DNA from 4 places in the Rhizobium sp. SVR5-2C genome. Region 2 is predicted to be linked to each of the others. Evidence: predicted binding sites of a transcription regulator. Region 2 holds the regulator's gene; each other region holds the start of a gene.

Region 1 (5,250 bases), on a different contig from region 2:
GGAGGAGAAACTGCGCGAAGACCAGATCCTCGTGCTGCAGGTTCCCAATCCCGAGCCGCTGCGTCCGGTCCAGCCGGATATGTCCGAAGCGCGCATCATGCATGGTGATGCTGATTATGGTCAGCTCTGGCTGACACTCTACGAACAGCTCGTGCGCTCCGGCCGCATCATGCAGGGTTCCAGCTATCCGAGCATGGTCAACGGACGCCATGTGATGACCCCTTCGCCGATCCCGCGCTGGGACGTGCCGAAGATGAACCAGGCGGCGAACCTCACCATCCTCTCTGCGGGCCGCGAAAAGCGTATCCATGCCGTGCCGCCCTATACGCGCGTCGAACCGCTCGTTTTCGACGACGTGCCCTATCGGGTCGAAGATCATGCCGACAAGATTTGTCATCGCAGCGGCGTAACAGGCTACTTCATGAACGAACTGCCGCAGGACGACGGCTCCTCGAGTTTTGAAGTCTCCGACAGCCAGTACGGCGTCAAGCACATCCGCAAGGGGCAAGGTGAGACCGTCGCCATTGGCGAAACCTATTACAAGCAAGGCAGGATCGAGCAATGACCGCCGCAAATCTTTCCGCCTCCGGGCGCCAGCCGCCGCGGCTGATGCTGTCCTCGCCCATCCTGACGATGAACGGCATCCGCAAGAACTTCGGTGACGTGCAGGCGCTGCGCGGCGTCGACGTCACCGTCTATCCCGGCGAAGTGCTGGGCATCGTCGGCGAATCCGGCTCCGGCAAATCGACGCTGCTTAGAATGATGAACCTCGAAGACAGGCCCGATGACGGCGAATACAGGCTGGCGCTTCCCGGCCGTGAAGACCTCAATCTCTTCACGCTCGACCGTTTCGAGCGGCGGATGCTGCGGGCGCGCCATATCGGCATCGTTTACCAGAACCCGCATCTTGGTCTCCGAATGAACCATACGAGTAGCGGCAATGTCGCCGAGCGGCTGCTGATTGCCGGCGAGCGGAATTTTGCTGTGCTTCGCGCCCGCGCGAAAGGCGCGCTCGATGCCTCGGAATTTCCGGTAGCGCGCATGGATGCCCGCCCGGCAGAATTGTCCGGCGGCATGCAGCAGCGCGTGCAGCTTGCCAAGGCGATCGCGCTCGAACCGGCCCTACTTCTGCTCGACGAGCCCACGACGGGGCTCGATGTGAGCGTCCAGGCGCTGGTGCTCGATACGCTGAAGCGGCTGCAGCGCGAGCGCCGGATCACTATCGTCATCGTTTCGCATGATCTCGGTGTTATCCGCACCATGGCGGACCGTGTCATGGTGATGCGCAACGGCGAAGCCGTCGAAGAGGGCCTCGCCGACCAGATCTTCCAGGATCCGCAGCATGAATACACGCAACAGCTCGTGCATGCGAAGCTTTGACAGGAGGCTGACCCGGTGAACATGCACACACATCCTGCCGCTCCCGCGCAAACGATCCTCTCTGTCCAGGGGCTGGCCAAGCATTTCGAGATGCATCATCTCAAACGCACGCTGCACGCCTTCGACAAGGTCGATTTCGAGCTGCGCGAGGGCGAATTCATCCTGCTGACGGGAGAAAACGGCGCCGGCAAATCAACCCTGCTGCGCACACTTTACCGTTCCTATCTGCCGCGATCAGGCCATGCCTATTACCACACGCGCGAAGGCGTCATCGACCTGACGGTAGCAGCCGATGTCGATATCGCTCTCCTGCGGCGCCGGGAGATCGGCTTCGTAACGCAGTTCCTGCAGGCGCGACCGCGCGTAGCGGCCGAAGAATTGGTCGCCGAACCGCTGCGCCTTGCCGGCCGACCTTATAGCGAAGCGATCGAAGAGGCCCGCCGCTGGCTCTCCGCCTTCGGCGTCAAGCCTGGACTCTGGGCCGCCTACCCCTCCACCTTTTCCGGCGGCGAGCAGCAGAAGGTCAATCTGGCGCGTGCGCTCATCCTGCCACAGCGGCTCCTGTTCCTCGACGAGCCGACCGCTTCGCTCGATAAGAATGCGCGCCGCGCACTTGTTGCACGTCTCGCCGAGCTGAAAGCCGCGGGTGTCGCGATGATCGGCGTCTTTCATCACCCCAACGATGTCGCGGATCTCATCGACCGCGAAATCAGCCTTCAAACCAAACAGATCCACGATGGAGCAGAGAATGTGGTTGAGTGATTTCGAAATCGTGCTGCGCGATAGGACCATACCGCGCGGCGCAATTAGGATCGAAGATGGCATGATCGCTGACATCAGAGAGGAGCCAGTGGCTTCGGCCGATATTGCCGGCGATGGCAGGCTTCTGCTTCCGGGTTTTATCGACATGCATGGCGACATGATCGAGCGCGAGATCGAGCCGCGGCCGAATGTGCGCTTTCCGCTGGAGCTCGGCATTTTCGAGCTCGACAAGAAGCTCGCCGGCAACGGCATCACCACCGCCTATGCGGCCCTGTCCTTCCATGCCAACAGCAGCTACGGCCATATTCGCTCGGAAGAACATTCACGCTCGATCATCCAGACCCTCGTTGAGCTCCGAAAAAACGATCTTCTGATCGACCATAGAGTTCATGCGCGCTTCGAAATCACCTTCACCCACGCCCGCGTCGTGATCGAAGATCTGCTGCGAGCCGGCGCCCTCGATCTCATATCGCTGATGGACCATACCCCAGGTCAGGGCCAGTATCGCGATGTCGAACGGCATATCGAGACGATCGCGCGCAACAACAAGATCACCCTTGAGCAGGCTGCCCAGCGCGTGCGCGAACGCATGGAAAACCGCGCCCAGAACAATGACGCGGTCGACAATCTGCAGGGCATCGCTGCGACGGCGCGCGACCATGGCGTCATCATCGCCTCCCACGACGATGACAGCATCGAGAAGGTCGCAATCGTCGAGGGGCTGGGGACGCGCATCAGCGAGTTTCCGGTAACGATGGCCGCCGCTCAGGAGGCCCGCAAGCTCGGACTTGCGACCGCGATGGGCGCGCCGAACGCACTTCGCGGACTATCCTATTCGGGCAATCTTTCTGCCCGCGAAGCCTATGAACGCGGCGTTCTCGACATCCTGGCGAGCGACTACCATCCCTCCGCCATGCTTCCGGCGGCCATCGCGCTTGCGGATGCCGGATCGGGCGGATTGCCGGCTTCTGTTGCACTGGTCAGCGCCAACCCCGCCAGGGCGCTCGGGCTTACAGACCGCGGGGTGATCGAGATCGGACTGCGTGCCGATCTCGTCATCGCCGAACACGGCCGCCTTCCGCGGGTACGGGCAACCTTCTGCCGGGGCAAACAGGTCTATTCGGACGGAATTGTTTCGCGATTCCAACAGGCTGCGTAAGCGGCCTGATGCCGAAGGGCCGTGTAAACTCCCTCCTGACAAAATACATCCGGAAAGTTCGGATGTATTACTTGATGAAAACAGTGTAACTACCGACAAATATTGAGAAATTACTTAATAAAACTGTCATACGGGAATGCTATATTCCATTTCATAGGCTGGCATTTAAGTATAATTCAGTTGCGTCTTTGACGTTTCTGACAAGCAGAGGTCTTCCGGTGCTTGAACTTCACTCCCTCAAGAAGAAATTCGGTCAAACACACGCAGTCGACGACGTAAATCTGTCGATCGATGCCGGGCAGATGGTTGGCATCATCGGTCGCAGCGGGGCGGGCAAATCGACGTTACTCCGGCTGATCAACCGCCTGATCGATCCGACATCCGGCACTGTCATGTTCGACGGCAAGGACATCACCAAGTTGCGCGGCCGAGAGTTGCGCCTCTGGCGTGCCTCCTGCGCCATGGTGTTCCAGCAGTTCAATCTGATCGAGCGCATGGACGTCCTGACCAACGTGCTGATCGGCCGCGTCGCCCAACACGGGTTCGTCTCTTCCATGCTGCGCCGCTTCACGGATGAGGAAAAGGAAATGGCGATCCGTGCGCTCGACCGGCTCGACCTCGTGCCACAGGCGCTGCAGCGGGCGGGCACGTTATCAGGCGGACAGCAACAGCGCGTCGCTATCGCCAAGGCGCTGGTCCAGAGCCCGAAGATCATGCTTGCCGACGAGCCGATCGCGTCGCTCGACCCGGCCAATGCGACGCGCGTCATGGAGGCGCTGCGCAAGGTCAACCGCGAGGACGGCATTACCGTTCTCGTCAATCTTCATACGCTCGATACTGCTCGCAACTATTGCGAACGCATCATAGCCATGCGGGCCGGGCGGGTGCGCTTTGACGGCGCACCGGCGGATCTGACTCAGGAACGGGTCCGCGAAATCTACGGTACGGACGATTTCGACGCAGAAATCGACGAGGCCGTGACATCCACCTCATTCAACGCAGGTCGAACCGTAAAAGAGAAGGTCTACCAGGCGGTATGAGTTTCGCCCGCGGCTCCGTTAGGCCGCTGGCTTTCCTTTTGCAACAGGAGAGTTGGAATGAAAAACGTCCTCATGCTTGCGGCCGTAACGGCTGCACTTGCCCTTTCCAGCCAGGCCCATGCCGACGGTTGGAAAGACCAGTACAAGACGATCCGTCTCGGCGTTCTCTCAGGCGAAAACGAAAAGGACCGCATCGCACGCCGCGTCGGCTTCCAGCAATATCTGGAAAAGGAACTCGGCGTGAAGGTCGAGATCTTCACCGCCGGCAATTATGACGGCGTCATCCAAGCGCTCGCCTCCGACCAGATCGAATTCGCCTTCCTAGGCTCCTCGGCCTATGCCGCCGCCTATACCGAGACGAATGGCGGCGTCGAACCGCTGCTCGCAAACCAGGAACAGGACGGCTCGACCGGCTACTATTCGGTCATCACCGTTCGTTGCGATTCCGGCTACAAGTCGGTCGACGACCTGAAGGGAAAGGTGCTGGCGTTTGCCGATCCGGATTCGACGTCCGGCTATGCCGTGCCCTTCTACAACCTCGTCAAACAAGGCTACGATCCGAAAACCTTCTTCTCGGCCATTCCCTTCTCCGGCGCCCACGAAACCGGAGTCATGGCCGTCGCCAACAAGCAGTTCGACGCCGCTGCGACCTATGTCAACAACGAGGTTAGCGGCATCCCGCAGCGCATGGAATCCAAGGGCATGATCCCGAAGGGCGAGATCTGCCGTATCTGGCAGTCGCCGGAAATCACCAATGGCCCGTTCACCACCCGCACCAACCTGCCCGCCGACATGATTGCTGAGGTCAAGGCGGCGGTAAAGGCAACGCCGGAAAAGGCGCCTGACGCTTTCAAGGAAATGAGCGGTGGCGACAACTCCACCTCCAAGGGTTATGTCGACGTCGACCAC
Region 2 (5,250 bases):
CATGAACTTTGGAGCCATTCTCTTGCGCCGTCGCTTTGAGCGTCGCTGGTAAACGGAGTACATATTCATGAACATGTTAACCGAAGCAGCAGTTGAGAAGGCTCTGGACAAACGAATGAATACGATCCCGTACAAGATGATCGGCCAGGACGTCTCGGTTTACTATGGCGACAAGCGTGCGCTTTTCGACGTGAAGCTGAACATCCGCGAAAACACCGTTACCGCACTCATCGGCCCGTCCGGCTGCGGGAAGTCCACCTTCTTGCGCAGTCTCAACCGTATGAATGATACGATCGACAACTGCCGCGTTACCGGCAAAATCACTCTCGACGGCGACGATATCTACGATCCGGATATCGACGTCGTCGAACTTCGTGCTCGCGTCGGCATGGTCTTCCAGAAGCCGAACCCTTTCCCGAAGTCGATCTATGAGAACGTCGCCTACGGTCCGCGCATCCATGGTCTTGCGAAGTCGAAGGCCGATCTGGACCAGATCGTTGAACACAGCCTGCAGCGCGCCGGCCTTTGGAACGAAGTCAAGGATCGCCTGCACGAAACCGGCACCGGGCTGTCCGGCGGCCAGCAGCAGCGCCTCTGCATTGCCCGCGCCGTTGCCGTCAGCCCCGAAGTCATTCTGATGGACGAGCCGTGCTCGGCGCTCGATCCGATCGCCACCGCGAAGGTCGAAGAGCTGATCCATGAGCTGCGCGAGAATTTCACGATCGTCATCGTGACGCACTCCATGCAGCAGGCTGCCCGTGTTTCGCAGCGAACCGCTATGTTTCACCTCGGCAATCTCGTCGAGGAGAATGATACCGACAAGATGTTCACCAATCCGGACGATCAGCGCACCCAGGACTACATCATGGGCCGCTTCGGCTGATCTTTGGCGTCAGAAATGTAGAGACAATCAAGGACGTTCCCCATGGCATCGACACATATTTTTTCTGCGTACGACGACGATCTCAAATTCCTGTCCCGCCGCATCTCGGAGATGGGCGGACTTGCCGAACAGATGGTATCGGACGCTGTCCGAGCGCTGGTGAATAGCGATACCGCCTTGGCGCAGAAGGTCATCTCGGACGACGTGATCCTCGACCATGCCGAGCGCGAGATCGGCGAAAAGGCGGTGGTCACGATTGCACGCCGGCAGCCGATGGCTTCCGACCTTCGCGAAATCATGGGCTCGATTCGCATCGCGGCTGATCTCGAGCGCGTCGGCGATCTCGGCAAGAACACTGCCAAGCGTGTCATCGCCGTTCAGAGCGCCGGCGTTCCGCGAAAGCTCGCGCGCGGCCTGGAGCACCTTTCCGAACTGGCGCTCGTCCAGCTCAAGGAAGTGCTCGACGTCTACACGAGCCGAGCGGCCGACAAGGCCAAGTCGATCCGCGAGCGCGATGAAGAAATCGATGCGATGTACACTTCGCTGTTTCGCGAGCTTTTGACATACATGATGGAGGATCCGCGCAACATCACCAGTTGCACGCATCTTCTCTTCTGCGCGAAGAATATCGAACGCATCGGTGACCACGCCACCAATATTGCCGAAACCATTTATTACATGGCGACCGGTGCCCAGCCGGAAGGCGAGCGTCCGAAGGACGATACCGCCAACACCGTCGGCGCGGTAACGGAATAACCTCCGAATCCGGCCCCCAGGAGACAGTAATCGAATGATCCCGAGAGTTGCAGTCGTTGAAGACGAAGAGGCACTCAGCGTGCTCCTTCGCTATAATCTTGAAGCCGAAGGTTTTGAAGTTGATACCATCCTGCGTGGTGACGAGGCCGAGATACGCCTTCAGGAACGGACGCCGGACATTCTGATCCTGGATTGGATGCTGCCGGGCGTGTCCGGCATAGAGCTCTGCCGCCGCCTTCGGATGCGGCCGGAGACCGAGCGTCTGCCGATCATCATGCTGACAGCCCGCGGCGAGGAGAGCGAGCGCGTGCGCGGTCTTTCGACCGGAGCTGACGACTATGTCGTCAAGCCGTTCTCGACACCTGAACTCGTTGCCCGCGTCAAGGCGATGCTGCGCCGCGCCAAGCCCGAGGTCCTCTCCACGGTCCTGAAATGCGGTGACATAGAGCTCGACCGCGAGACCCATCGTGTTCATCGCAAGAGCCGCGAAGTCCGGCTCGGCCCGACCGAATTCCGCCTGTTGGAGTTCCTGATGTCGTCGCCCGGCCGCGTTTTCTCGCGCTCCCAGCTTCTGGACGGCGTCTGGGGCCACGACATCTACGTCGACGAGCGCACGGTCGATGTCCATGTCGGTCGCCTGCGCAAGGCGCTGAACTTCTCCAACATGCAGGATGTCATCCGCACGGTCCGCGGCGCTGGATATTCGATGGAAGCCTGATTGCCGCTCCCATGAGGAAATAAAAAACGGGCCGCGAGGCCCGTTATTTTTTGTCTCTTATCCGGCTTAGTTTGCGCGGGCGGCTGCCCGGCGGCGCTCGTTGACCGGCTGATAAGCCAGGCGTTGATGGTAGCTGCAATAGGGAGAAGAGTCGTTGCTTTCGCAGCCGCAGAAATGGAAATCATCCTTCAGCGGATCGCCGACCGGCCACTTGCAGGTGCGTTCAGTAAGCTCGGTCAGGCCAAGACGGCGGGAAATCGGTACGACCACGTTCGCGGCCGGACGATATTCCATTTCCGCCATCAGGTCGACTTCGATCTCTTCCTTGAGCATCGTCGCGCCCAACTGGCGCGTGACCGTGCGGGTTGCAATCCGCGAGGCATAGTTCGGCGCGCGGGGAGCCGAGGTATTGCGCTTCGGCGCGCGCACCGTCGTCGCAGTGCCGCCGGCTTTGGCGCGGCCGGGAAGGCTAAGCCTGTGGACCTTGCCGATGACTGCGTTTCTGCTCACGCCGCCGAGCTGTGCGGCGATCTGGCTCGCGCTCAGCCCTTCGGACCAAAGCTTCTTGAGTTTTTCGACACGCTCGTCTGTCCAGTTCATGCCCTGTCTCCGATTAGCGTTGTGAAGGCAGAATCCCTCACCATTGCCTCGGATGTGTCCGAAGCAGGAAACGCTTGACTAATTTTGGTGACTAGTTCCGCCGCATGCAGTCTAGTAATTGAGTTTTAACCTAGTGTGAGGCTGACTCCGTGACAAGAGTCGCGGGAATCCGGATGAATCGAATTTCAAGTTTTCCCCAACTTGCTGGCCGTGCGAGTCATTTCTGCAACATTAGCTGTTAATAAAATAAGTTCCTTTGGCTTTATGTTGCAGCACGCGGTAAACTCGCAGTTTGTTGACATTGCAGTGCGAAAAGTAAATAGTGTCACTCGCCGCCGAAAGGCGGCATTTTTAATTTTTTGGACCCGGTTTTTAGCCGGAGTCCGGTTGCCCCAACCTCGACAGGAGACCGCGCCATGGCTGAAGCCGCGCCGCTATATGACACCTATTCTCGTGCCCCTCTGCGGTTCGAGCGAGGTGAGGGCGTCTGGCTGATAACCGAAAGCGGCGAACGTTATCTGGACTTTGGGGCAGGCGTTGCCGTGACGTCGGTCGGCCACAGCAATCCGCACGTCGTCCAGGCTTTGAAGGCGCAGGCCGACAAGGTCTGGCACCTATCGAACATCTATGAAATTCCCGGGCAGGAAGCGCTTGCAAAGCGGCTGACGGACGTCACTTTCGCCGATAAGGTGTTCTTCACCAATTCAGGGGCAGAGGCGCTCGAATGCGCGATCAAAACGGCGCGCCGATATCAGTATTCCAAGGGCCATCCCGAGCGCTTCCATATCATTACCTTTGAAGGTGCCTTCCATGGCCGCACGCTGGCGACGATCGCTGCTGGCGGCCAGGAGAAGTATCTGGAGGGTTTTGGCCCGAAGTCGCCGGGCTTCGACCAGGTTCCCTTTGGCGATATCGAGGCAGTCCGAGCCGCCATCACGGACGCGACCGCCGGCATCCTCATCGAGCCGGTACAGGGCGAAGGCGGCATCCGCCCGGCGACCAACGAGTTCATGAGGGCGCTGCGCCAGATTTGCGACGAGAAGGGCCTGCTGCTGATCCTGGACGAGGTTCAGACCGGTGTCGGCCGTACGGGCAAGCTGTTTGCCTACGAATGGTCCGGCGTCACACCGGACATCATGGCGGTCGCAAAGGGTATCGGCGGCGGCTTCCCGCTTGGCGCCTGCCTTGCGACGGCGGAGGCAGCCTCCGGCATGAAGGTCGGCACCCACGGCTCCACCTACGGCGGCAATCCGCTTGCGATGGCGGTCGGCAGCGCAGTGCTCGACGTCATTCTTGCCGAGGGCTTCCTTGAGCACGTGCGTGAGGTGGCGCTCGTCTTCCGCCAGGGCCTTGCCTCGCTCAAGGATCGCTATCCGGACGTGATTGAGGATGTGCGCGGCGAGGGCCTGTTGCTTGGGGTCAAGGCAGCGGTTCCATCATCCGAACTGCTGCAGGCTATTCGCGCCGCTCGTCTGCTTGGGGTTCCGGCGGGCGACAACGTTATCCGCCTGCTTCCGCCACTCGTCGTCACGGCGGAGGAGGCTCGCGAAGGGCTTTCTCGCCTCGAGCGTGCTGCAGAAAGCATTCGCGCGCAGAAGACCAAGAAGACGGCTTGAATGGACGGACGCTCCTTGCGGAGCAGACAGGTAAGAACGAAATGGCTTCCCCCAAACACTTTCTCGATCTCTCGGCGGTAACCGCATCCGATCTCAGGGTCATCATGAACGACGCGATCGCGCGTAAGCAGGCTTTCAAGGCCGGAAAGGGCGACAGGCCGCTTGCCGGCAAGATGCTGGCGATGATCTTCGAAAAGCCTTCCACCCGCACCCGCGTATCCTTTGATGTCGGCATGCGCCAGCTCGGCGGCGAGACGCTTTTCCTCTCCGGCACCGAAATGCAGCTCGGCCGCGCCGAGACGATCGGCGATACGGCCAAAGTGCTTTCGCGTTATGTCGACGCGATCATGATCCGCACGACGGAGCACAGCCGCATGCTGGAGCTTGCCGAACATGCGACGGTCCCCGTCATCAATGCGCTGACGGACGATACCCATCCCTGCCAGGTCATGGCCGATGTCATGACATTCGAGGAGCATCGCGGCCCCATCAAGGGCAAGACGGTTGCCTGGACCGGCGACGGCAACAATGTCCTGCATTCCTTGGTCGAAGGTGCCGCCCGCTTCGGCTACCGGATGAACATGGCCGTGCCTCTTGGTTCCGAGCCAAAGGATCACTATCTAAACTGGGCCCGCAACGAGGGTGCCCAGATCGTGCTCGGTCATGACGCCGACCGC
Region 3 (5,250 bases), on a different contig from region 2:
ATGGCAGCCGTATCGGCTGCCGGAATGTCTCCTTCGAGCTATGGCCCGGCGAAGTGCTCGCCATCGTCGGCGAATCCGGCTCCGGCAAGACGACGCTGCTCAACTGCATCTCGACCCGCCTGATGCCGACGACCGGCAGCGTCGAATATCACATGCGCGACGGAGACTATCGCGATCTCTACCACATGAGCGAGGCCGAGCGGCGCTTCCTGATGCGGACCGATTGGGGTTTCGTGCATCAGAATCCGGCCGACGGCCTGCGCATGACGGTGTCGGCCGGCGCCAATGTCGGCGAACGGTTGATGGCGGTCGGCGAACGGCATTACGGCAAGATCCGCTCGACGGCGATCGATTGGCTGGAACGTGTCGAAATCGATGCCGGGCGCATCGACGACCAGCCCCGCGCCTTCTCCGGCGGCATGCGCCAGCGCCTTCAGATCGCCCGCAATCTCGTCACCGGCCCGCGTCTCGTCTTCATGGACGAACCGACCGGTGGCCTCGATGTCTCGGTTCAGGCGCGACTGCTCGATCTCGTTCGCGGTCTCGTCAACGATCTCGGCCTTTCGGCGATCATCGTCACGCATGACCTCGCCGTCGCGCGTCTTCTCTCCCACCGGATGATGGTGATGAAGGACGGCTATGTGATCGAGCAGGGTCTGACCGACCGCGTGCTTGACGATCCGCGCGAGCCCTACACCCAGCTTCTCGTTTCTTCGATCCTTCAGGTCTGAAAGGCAACAATCATGGCAACGCCCCTCGTCGTTTCCGAAGTCTCGAAGAGCTTCACCATGCATCTGCGCGACGGCATCAAACTGCCGGTCGTTTCCGATGTCGCCTTTTCCGTCGCCTCCGGCGAATGCGTCGTTCTCGGCGGCCCCTCGGGGATCGGCAAGAGTTCCCTGCTCAAGATGATCTACGGCAACTACGCCGTGGATACCGGCCAGATCCTCGTCAATCACAAGGGCCGTATCGTTGATCTCGCGGCCGCCGATCCACGCACCGTTATCGATGTCCGCCGCCATACGCTCGGCTATGTCAGCCAGTTCCTGCGCACCGTGCCGCGCGTTGCGGCAATCGATGTCGTTGCCGAACCGCTGCTTGCTCGCGGAGAGAATGCGGCTTCCGCCCGGCAAAAGGCAGCAGCCCTGCTTGAAAAGCTGAACCTTCCCGAAGCGCTCTGGCAACTGCCGCCTGCGACCTTCTCGGGCGGCGAACAGCAGCGGGTCAATATCGCCCGCGGCTTCATTACCGATCATTCGATCCTGCTTCTGGATGAGCCGACAGCTTCGCTCGACGCGAAGAACCGCGCCGTCGTCGTCGGCATGATCAAAGAGAAGAAAGAAGCGGGCGTTGCCCTGCTCGGCATCTTCCATGACGAGGAAGTGCGCGAGGCTGTCGCCGACCGCATTCTCGACGTCCAGCAGTTCTCACCGCGAAAGGCAATTGCAGCATGAGCCGGAAGCTTGGCGAAAAGCCCTATATTCATGAGACGGCATCCGTCCGCGATACGATGCTTGGCCGCTACACGGAGATCTCCGAACGTTGCCGGATCAGCGAAGTCGAATTCGGCGATTATTCCTACATCATGCAGGATGGCTCGATCTGGTGCGCGACGGTCGGCAAGTTCGTGAATATTGCCGCTGCAGTTCGCATCAATGCCACCAATCATCCGACCTGGCGGGCGACGCTGCACCATTTCACCTATCGCGCTGCCGACTACTGGCCCGACGCCGACATGGACACCGATTTCTTCGCATGGCGGCGCTCAAACCGGGTGGTTATCGGCCATGACGTCTGGATCGGCCATGGGGCCACCATCCTGCCTGGCGTCACTGTCGGCAACGGCGCAGTGATCGGCGCAGGTGCGGTCGTCTCCAAGGATGTTGCACCCTATTCGATCGTCGGCGGCGTCCCTGCAAAGCTCATTCGCGAGCGCTTTCCCAAGGAAATCGGCGAGCGGATGGACAAGCTTGCCTGGTGGGATTGGGAGCATTCGAAGCTGCGCGCAGTACTCGATGACTTCCGGACGCTTTCGGCCGAGGATTTCCTTAGCCGGCACAGCAACTGAAACCTGCCGATGAAGCCAATTGTGACAGCAGTTACATAAAAGTGACATTGGAGCTTCATGAAGCCGGACTAATGCACTGGCGCACTGGTTTAAACGCGAGGAAGAGCATGATGTTCGAGCTGAAGGATGTCACCCGCCGCTTTGGTAACAAGACTGCTGTCGACTCCGTGACACTGGCAATTCCTCAGGGGCAGATGGTCGGCGTCATCGGACGCTCGGGCGCCGGCAAATCCACCCTCCTGCGTATGATCAACCGCCTGCAGCAGCCGACATCCGGCTCCATTCACTTCGCAGGTGTCGAGGTTTCCGCTCTTCGCGGGCAGGCATTGCGCCACTGGCAGCGCGACTGCGCGATGATCTTCCAGCAGTTCAATCTGGTTCCGCGCCTCGACGTTCTTACCAACGTCATGCTCGGCCGTCTCAACCATCGCCCGACGATGCTGAGCCTCTTGAATATCTTCAGCCGCGAGGAGCGCATTCACGCGATTGCGGCTCTGGAGCGCCTTGGGATTGAGCAGACGGCGCTGCAGACGGCCGGGACGCTTTCCGGTGGCCAGCAGCAGCGCGTGGCGATCGCACGCGCCTTGATGCAGAACCCAAAGATGGTGCTCGCAGACGAGCCGATCGCCTCCCTTGATCCGCTGAACGCCAAGATCGTCATGGATGCGCTGCGCGACATCAACGAGCGCGAAGGTATCACGGTCATCACCAACCTGCATACGCTCGATACCGCGCGCAATTACTGCGAGCGCATCGTCGGCATGGCAGCCGGGCGCGTCGTTTTCGACGGCAAGCCTTCGGAGCTGACGGCGGCTGCCGTCAAGGAAATCTACGGCACCGACAAGGACGGCGCCGGCATCGATGAAACCATGACCTCGACATCGATCAATATTCCCGCGGCTGCCGCGGCTCAAGCATCCGCCGGCCTGCAACCGCTGGCGCTGGCCGGTCTCTGAACGGGACGGCCGCGATCGAGCGCCCGCGTCAAGGGCACACTTCTTCGTAACAGCAAGACGACCGGAATACCGGTCAATCAGGAGAGACCAATGTTGAAGAAAGCACTCTTTGCCGCCACGGCGCTTCTGGCGCTTGCCGGCTCTGCCGCTGCTGCGGACCTCAAGGAATTCCGCGTCGGCATTCTCGGCGGGGAAAACGAAACCGATCGCCTGCGCAACTATGCCTGCCTTGCCGATCACCTGAAGCAGGAATTCGGCTTCGAGAAGGTGTCGCTGTTCCCGGCCGCCGACTATGACGGCGTCATCCAGGGCCTGCTCGGCGGCACGCTCGACTTCGCCGAACTCGGCGCTTCCGGCTATGCGGCCGTCGCCATCAAGGACCCGAACGCCGTTACCCCGATCCTGACCACTCAGCAGGCTGACGGTTCGACCGGCTACTACTCGATCGGTCTCGCCCTGAAGTCCTCCGGCATCAAGACCATCCAGGACGCCAAGGGCAAGAAGCTTGGCTACGCCGATCCGGACTCCACCTCGGGTTACCTCGTTCCGCTGACGCAGATCCCGAAGACCACGGGCGAGCCGAACGACAAGTTCTTCGCCTCCACGCAGTTTAACGGCGGTCACGAAAACAATCTGCTCGCTGCTTATGACGGCAAGGTCGACGTTGCGGTCGATGACTCCTCGGGCCTCGGCGACTTCATGGACGGCTACACCTCCGGCACGTTCCGCAAGGAAGTCGACAAGGGCGCTGTCGACCCGAACAAGCTGGTTGAAGTATGGCGTTCGCCGCTGATCCCGAACGGCCCGCTCGTCGTTCGCAACGCTCTCGGCGCTGAATGGCAGACCAAGCTCACGGACTTCTTCCTGAAGCTTCCGGAAAAGGATGCCAAGTGCTTCTCCGCTCTCGAAGGCGGCGACTTCAAGGGCTACTCCAAGGTTACCCCGGACTTCTATAACGCTGTTATCGACGTTCGTAAGGCTGCCATCGGCGGCTGATCGACCAGTATGAATGCGGGGCGGCCAGTCGTGGCCGCCCTTTTTCTTGCGAGCGAGCGGAAGATGCCATGACCTTTGCCGATCCCCATTCCGACATGCGAGGCGCTCAACCAAGCGCCAAGGACATCGGCGACGCCTGGAGCAAGATGGTGGCGCGCCGCCGTCTCTACACGGGTCTCGGCCTGCTCGTTCTGTTCGTCGCCTTCGTGGCTTCCGTCCGCTTCGCCGACGAGAGCAATGCCGGGCATTTCTTCGAGCGCCTGCCGCATCTCTTCGACTTCCTGAACTGGCTCATTCCGAAGGACTGGGACGATGTCTGGCGCGCGCTTTTCGACATAGCGAGCCCCAACGACAAGGGTGGCGAGGAATTCAACTTCGCCAAAGGCCGTGTCTATGTCTGGGGCGACTTCTATATTCCCGAATACTTCGAGCTGATGATCACCACGATCAACGTCGCGCTCGTTTCCACGCTGATCGGATTCATTTTCGCCACGCCGCTTAGCTTCATCGCCGCACGCAACATGACGCCTTCCTGGCTGCCGCGCATCGCGACCAAGCGCGTCATGGAATTCCTGCGCGCCTTTCCGGAAATCGTCATTGCCGGTCTTTTCGCGGCAATCCTTTCGATCGGCTCGATCTCGGCGATCATTGCGGTCAGTTTGCACACGATCGGTGCGCTCGGAAAACTCTTCTACGAGGTCGTCGAGAACATCGACATGAAGCCGGATGAAGGCATGAAGGCGGTGGGCGCCAACTGGTTCGAGCGCGTGCGCTTCGGTGCCATGCCCCAGGTCATGCCGAACTTCGCCTCCTATGCGCTGCTGCGCCTCGAGATCAATGTGCGCGCCTCGACGATCATCGGCGCCGTTGGCGGCGGCGGTATCGGCGAGGAGCTGAAACTTTCGATCTCGCGCGGGTTCGGCGCAAAGACCGTCGCTCTCGTTCTGCTGCTCTTCGTGACCATCGTCGCCGTCGACCAGTTCTCCGCCTGGCTCCGCCGCCGTCTCGTCGGCGAGCACGCTTTCCTCCTGCAACATTGAGGCTGCCATGACGGTGATCGACGCAAACCGTATGCACGAGATCGAAACGCGGTACCCGGAGGTTCTCCATCGCTCCTTCCGGCAACGTTTCGGCGGCTTGATGCTTTTCATCGGAGCGCTGCTCTACAGCATCTACGCGGTCTGGTTCTTTGATCTGCCGAAGATGATCGCCGAAGCCCATTGGGAGCGT
Region 4 (5,250 bases), on a different contig from region 2:
ATCTCCCGCTTGCCGGCATAGCCCTTGCGCCGCTCGACTGCAAAGCCGGCAGCGATCAGATTGCGCCGGACAAAACCTGCCGCGGCATAGGTCGCGAAGCTGCCGCCGGGAACTGTCCTTTCAAAGACGAGACGCATCAGATCCTCAGACCACATGTCGCCGTTTCGCGATGGCGCGAAGCCGTCGAGATACCAGGCGTCGAAGCCGGGTTCGGCCGCCGCAACGCCTTCGAGTGCCGGGCCGCAGACGACGTTCAGCCTCGTCTGGCCGTCCAATGCCAGCGTCACGGTGCCTTGTGGTTCGCCCGGCCACATTTTTGTCAGCGCCTGCCGCTCGGCGTCGATTTCCGGCCAGCGCGACAGCGCGCGATCGATATCCTCAGCGCGCATCGGGTAGAGCTCGAAAGACATGAAGACGAGATGCTGACCGTCTGTGCGGTGTGCTTTCCATTGCCGCCATGTCTCGACGAAGTTCAGCCCGGTCCCGAACCCCAGTTCTCCAATCAGGAATTTGTCTTTTCCGGCCCAGCGTTCCGGCAGGCCGTTGCCTGCCAGAAAGACGTGGCCGCATTCGAGCCGCCCATCCGTCTGGCAATAAAAATGGTCGCCAAAGGCAGCCGAATAGGGCATATCGCCGTCGCGCCATTCGAGCGGCAGGCTCGTGCTGCCACTCTGATCGGGATCAATCTCTGTCATGCATAAAGCCGATAGTGCGGCCTTCTCCTCTGGTCAATCGTCTGTCAGCCTGCTGATTGCGGGCGGCGGCATCATGGGGCTGTGGGCGGCGGTTTACGCCGAGCGCCTTGGCATCGATACCCTGCTCGCCGATGCAGGCGAACTGGGGCAGGGTGCCAGCGGCGGGCTGCTCGGCGCCCTGATGCCGCATATGCCGGACAAATGGAATGCCAAGAAACAGTTCCAGTTCGATGCGCTGGTTTCGCTCGAAGCCGAGATCGCCGCGATAGAAGCCGCGACCGGTCTTTCCGCTGGTTATCACCGTTCCGGCCGCGTCATTCCGCTGCCGAAGCCGCATCTGCGCAAGATCGCGCTTCGCCATTCCGCCGACGCCGAAACGCATTGGCATCAAGGCGGTCGCTGCTTCCATTGGCATGTCGGGGATGCTGCGCCAGTCGCTGGCTGGATCGATCCGGCCGCAGGAGAGAGCGGCTTCGTTCACGATACGCTCGCTGCCCGCGTTGCGCCCCGCGCGCTGGTTGCCGCGCTTGCCGCGTTTCTCCGGCAGGCAAAACATATACATATCGTCGAGAACGCGGCCGTCGGAGCCCTCGAACCGGAACGCGGCACTGCCGAGGTCGGCGGAAAGCCGGTACGCTTCGGCCGCTGCATCATCGCGGCGGGGCACCAGTCATTTCCTTTGCTGCAGCAGTTCACGCCGGGCTTGGGCAAGCCGCTCGGCCAGCCGGTCAAGGGGCAGGCGGCGATGCTGAAGGCCGATATCGATCCGGCCTTCCCGACCATCTTCCGCGATGGGCTTTACATCGTGGCGCACGAGGGCGGCCACGCCGCCATCGGCAGCACCAGCGAGAACAATTTCGACGATCCAGTCTCGACCGATGCCCAACTCGACGCGCTGATCGAAGCCGCGCGCGAAATGGCGCCCGTGCTTCGCAACGCCCCGGTGGTCGAGCGTTGGGCCGGTCTTCGCCCCAAGGCGATCGACCGTGATCCCATGGTGGGTCCGCACCCGGCGCATCCGCGGCTCATCGCGCTGACCGGCGGTTTCAAGGTCAGCTTCGGTCTCGCACACCGTCTGGCCGAAGCTGCCGTCCATATCGCTGTCGGCCGGTCTGCCGCCTTTGCACTGCCGGAAAGCTTTGCGCTTTCGAGTCACATGACGGCGAGTTCACGCTAGACGTGAATTAGAAGGTTATCTCTTTCGTTATTCTGTCATGCAAATCACCTATCTGCTTGCGCATTGAAGGCGCGGAATCGCCCGCGACGCCTTCCTGGAACGGAGGAAATTGCATGCGCTACGCCATTTGCTTTACGCCTTCGCCGAGCGATCCGCTCAGCCATGTGGCGGCGAGCTGGCTTGGCAGGAACGTGTTTTCAGGCGAAATGGTCGAGCCTCCGGCAATCCGCGGTATCGGCATCCACGAGATTGCCTTCCACACGGCCGTGCCGCGCCGTTACGGTTTCCATGGCGTGTTGAAGGCTCCATTCCATCTCGCGAGCGATGTCTCGGAAACGCAACTCATGCGCGATCTGATGCGTTTCTCCGGTAGCCTCCACCCTTTCCGGATTCCGTGTATCGAGGTCGCACGCCTCGGCAGCTACTACAGTCTGGTCCCGTCGATCCCCTGTGACCATGTCCAACATCTGGCATCGGCAGTCGTCCAGCATTTCGACCGGTTCCGTGCGCCGCTCTCCGAGGCTGACATCGAGCGGAGCGATCCGGACGGGTTGTCGGCTGCGCAGTTCGCCAACCTGCACCGCTGGGGCAATCCCTATGTGATGGACGAGTTCCGCTTCCATATGCCGGTAACCGGTCCGGTCAATTCAATCGACATGCCGCGCATCGAGCAGGCACTCCGCTCGGTCTTCGAGCCGGTTCTCGCCGAGCCGATCACTGTCTCCAACATCGCGCTGATGATCGAGGAAGGCACCGGCGGGCCGTTCCGCGTTCATTCGCTGCATCCGATGGGTAAGGTAAGCGCGCGCAAGATCGCCTGATCAGATACTGCGCTTGTGCCGTAGCGCCCCAAAGTCGGCTTCGCATTTCCGTCTCGACATTCTATCTCCGGATGCTACCGTCTCGCCTGTCTCTCAAAAGGTGATCTGATGGCATCCGATACCTATCCGCGCAATCTCGTCGGCTACGGTCGCAATATTCCCGATCCGAAATGGCCGGACGGCGCCCACCTGGCCGTGCAGTTCGTCATCAATTACGAGGAAGGCGGCGAGAGCTCGATTCTGGATGGCGATCCGGCCTCCGAGAACCTCTTGTCGGAAATCGTAGGCGCGCAGCCTTGGCCCGGCCAGCGCAACCTCAACATGGAATCGATCTATGAATACGGCTCGCGCGCCGGTTTCTGGCGGCTGTGGCGCATGTTCACCGAACTCAAGGTTCAGGCGACGGTCTACGGCGTGACGCTCGCCATGGCCCGCAACCCGGAAGCCGTCGCAGCAATGAAGGAAGCCGGCTGGGAGATCGCCAGCCACGGCTACCGTTGGCTGGAATACAAGGATTTTCCGGAAGACCTCGAGCGCAAGCACATTCTCGAAGCCGTGCGTCTCCACACCGAGATCACCGGCGAGCGGCCCTACGGCATGTACCAGGGCAAGCCTTCGGACAATACGCTGCGGCTGGTGCAGGAGGAGGGCGGCTTCCTCTATTCATCAGACTCTTATGCCGACGATCTGCCCTATTGGGTGAAGGGTGTGGACGACAAGCCGTTCCTGATCATTCCCTATACGCTGGAAACCAACGATATGCGGTTCGCCACGCCGCAAGGCTTCAACTCCGGCGACCAGTTCTTCGCCTATCTCAAGGATGCCTTCGATACCCTCTATGAAGAGGGCAAAGCCGGCAGCCCGAAAATGATGTCGGTCGGCCTGCATTGCCGCCTTGTTGGCCGCCCGGGCCGCGCCGCTTCCCTGAAGCGGTTCATCGAATATGTGCTGAAGCACGACAAGGTCTGGATTCCGCGCCGCATCGAAATTGCCGAACATTGGCACAAGCACCACAAGCAGGAAACAATCTGATGATCAAGCGGGACGAATTCGTATCACGCTTCGGCGGTGTCTTCGAACATTCGCCCTTCATCGCGGAGCGCGCCTATGACGACGGTTTCGTGAGCGATGTCTTGACCGTCGACCGGGTTCACACAGAACTCGTCGCAATCTTCCGGGCCGCGAGCCCCGAAGAGCGGCTTGGCGTGCTTCGCGCCCATCCCGATCTTGCCGGGCGTCTGGCGATCGCCGGCGACCTGACGGAGGACAGCAAGAAGGAGCAGGCAGGCGCCGGTCTCGACCGGCTGAGCGCCGAGGAGCATGCCCGTTTCACCGAACTCAACGCGGCCTATACCAAAAAATTCGGCTTTCCCTTCATCATCGCCGTGAAGGGGCTGAACAAAGACGACATTCTCGCGGCTTTCGAAACGCGCATCAACAACAGCCGCGACGAGGAATTCAAGACCGCAGCCGAGCAGGTCGAAAAAATCGCGCTCCTGCGCCTCACATCCATGCTGGAGAAATGAATGACCGAGAATAGCACGACCAGCTTGCCCCCCTTCGCTGCCGGCGCGATCAATCTTGCTTCCGCTCGGCTCGGCGCCAAGGGACTTTACGCAACGGACGAATTCTTCGCGCCGCTGGAACGTATGCTGGCCGATACGGATGCCTTCTGGGATCCCAACCTTTATGACGACAACGGCAAGTGGATGGATGGCTGGGAGAGCCGGCGCAAGCGCGTGCCTGGCCATGACTGGGCAATCATCAAGCTCGCCATGCCGGGCCGCATCTTCGGCTTCGACGTCGACACCAGCTATTTCACGGGCAACTATCCGCCGCATTGCTCGATCGAGGCCGCCTTCGTCGAGAACGGCGATCCGGGCGACGCGACGGTCTGGACCGAGATCCTGCCGCAGTCGCCGCTTGGCCCAAGCGCGCACCATTTCTTCGAAAATGCCGACAAGCAGAAGATCTGGACGCATCTGCGCCTGCACATCTACCCCGACGGCGGCGTCGCGCGCCTGCGGGTCTATGGTTCGGCCTATTTCGACTGGTCGAAGGTCGGAAGCGCGGAGGAAATCGATCTCGCCTATATCTTCAACGGCGCGAAGTCGCTCGCCTGGTCGGATGCCCACTATGGCCATCCGGACAAGATGCTCGGACCGGGCCGGGGCATCAACATGGGCGACGGCTGGGAAACCAAGCGCCGGCGTGGTCCGGGCCATGATTGGGCAATCATCCGTCTCGGCCATCCGGGCACGATCAAGCGCGTGATTGTCGACACGGCCTTCTTCAAGGGCAATTTTCCCGATAGCTGCGAACTTCTCGGCGCCTATCTGCCCAAACTCGGCGAAACGCTGAGCGAGGCCGAGATCGCCGCTTCCGAAAGCTGGGAGCCGATCCTGCCGCGCAGCAAGCTGCAGATGGACCACATCCACGAATACGGCGCGGACGCCATCGTCGATATCGGGCCGGTGACGCATGTCCGTATTGCCATGCATCCGGACGGCGGCATCATGCGGCTGCGGCTTTTTGGGGTAAAAGGGTGAGTTCTTTC

What was found. Region 2 encodes PhoB, which activates phosphate uptake and scavenging genes when phosphate is short. Its sites were predicted from a motif close to TGTCATNNANCTGTCAT; they were not measured.
Region 1: a site for PhoB is predicted at 3,415-3,431, ahead of phnC (phosphonate ABC transporter ATP-binding protein). Genes of this name have one in related genera too.
Region 3: a site for PhoB is predicted at 2,111-2,127, ahead of phnC (phosphonate ABC transporter ATP-binding protein). Genes of this name have one in related genera too.
Region 4: a site for PhoB is predicted at 1,895-1,911, ahead of ACPYOI_RS27620 (DUF1045 domain-containing protein). Genes of this name have one in related genera too.

What each region holds. Positions count from the first base shown of each region.
Region 1 covers NZ_JBNDHT010000080.1:9,265-14,514, forward strand. The annotation lists gene ACPYOI_RS21495 (alpha-D-ribose 1-methylphosphonate 5-phosphate C-P-lyase PhnJ) at 1-565, shown strand, start outside; gene ACPYOI_RS21500 (ATP-binding cassette domain-containing protein) at 562-1,380, shown strand; gene ACPYOI_RS21505 (phosphonate C-P lyase system protein PhnL) at 1,402-2,142, shown strand; gene ACPYOI_RS21510 (alpha-D-ribose 1-methylphosphonate 5-triphosphate diphosphatase) at 2,129-3,301, shown strand; gene phnC (phosphonate ABC transporter ATP-binding protein) at 3,520-4,341, shown strand; gene phnD (phosphonate ABC transporter substrate-binding protein) at 4,399-5,250, shown strand, end outside.
Region 2 covers NZ_JBNDHT010000033.1:11,672-16,921, reverse strand. The annotation lists gene pstA (phosphate ABC transporter permease PstA) at 1-52, shown strand, start outside; gene pstB (phosphate ABC transporter ATP-binding protein PstB) at 68-883, shown strand; gene phoU (phosphate signaling complex protein PhoU) at 926-1,639, shown strand; gene phoB (phosphate regulon transcriptional regulator PhoB) at 1,674-2,357, shown strand; gene ACPYOI_RS12090 (GcrA family cell cycle regulator) at 2,424-2,957, opposite strand; gene ACPYOI_RS12085 (acetylornithine transaminase) at 3,374-4,573, shown strand; gene argF (ornithine carbamoyltransferase) at 4,615-5,250, shown strand, end outside.
Region 3 covers NZ_JBNDHT010000028.1:47,588-52,837, reverse strand. The annotation lists gene phnK (phosphonate C-P lyase system protein PhnK) at 1-731, shown strand, start outside; gene phnL (phosphonate C-P lyase system protein PhnL) at 744-1,454, shown strand; gene ACPYOI_RS10780 (DapH/DapD/GlmU-related protein) at 1,451-2,068, shown strand; gene phnC (phosphonate ABC transporter ATP-binding protein) at 2,179-3,024, shown strand; gene phnD (phosphonate ABC transporter substrate-binding protein) at 3,115-4,020, shown strand; gene phnE (phosphonate ABC transporter, permease protein PhnE) at 4,089-5,060, shown strand; gene phnE (phosphonate ABC transporter, permease protein PhnE) at 5,068-5,250, shown strand, end outside.
Region 4 covers NZ_JBNDHT010000128.1:3,454-8,703, reverse strand. The annotation lists gene mnmC2 (tRNA (5-methylaminomethyl-2-thiouridine)(34)-methyltransferase MnmC2) at 1-695, opposite strand, end outside; gene ACPYOI_RS27625 (NAD(P)/FAD-dependent oxidoreductase) at 694-1,872, shown strand; gene ACPYOI_RS27620 (DUF1045 domain-containing protein) at 1,986-2,693, shown strand; gene puuE (allantoinase PuuE) at 2,802-3,725, shown strand; gene uraD (2-oxo-4-hydroxy-4-carboxy-5-ureidoimidazoline decarboxylase) at 3,725-4,219, shown strand; gene alc (allantoicase) at 4,220-5,242, shown strand.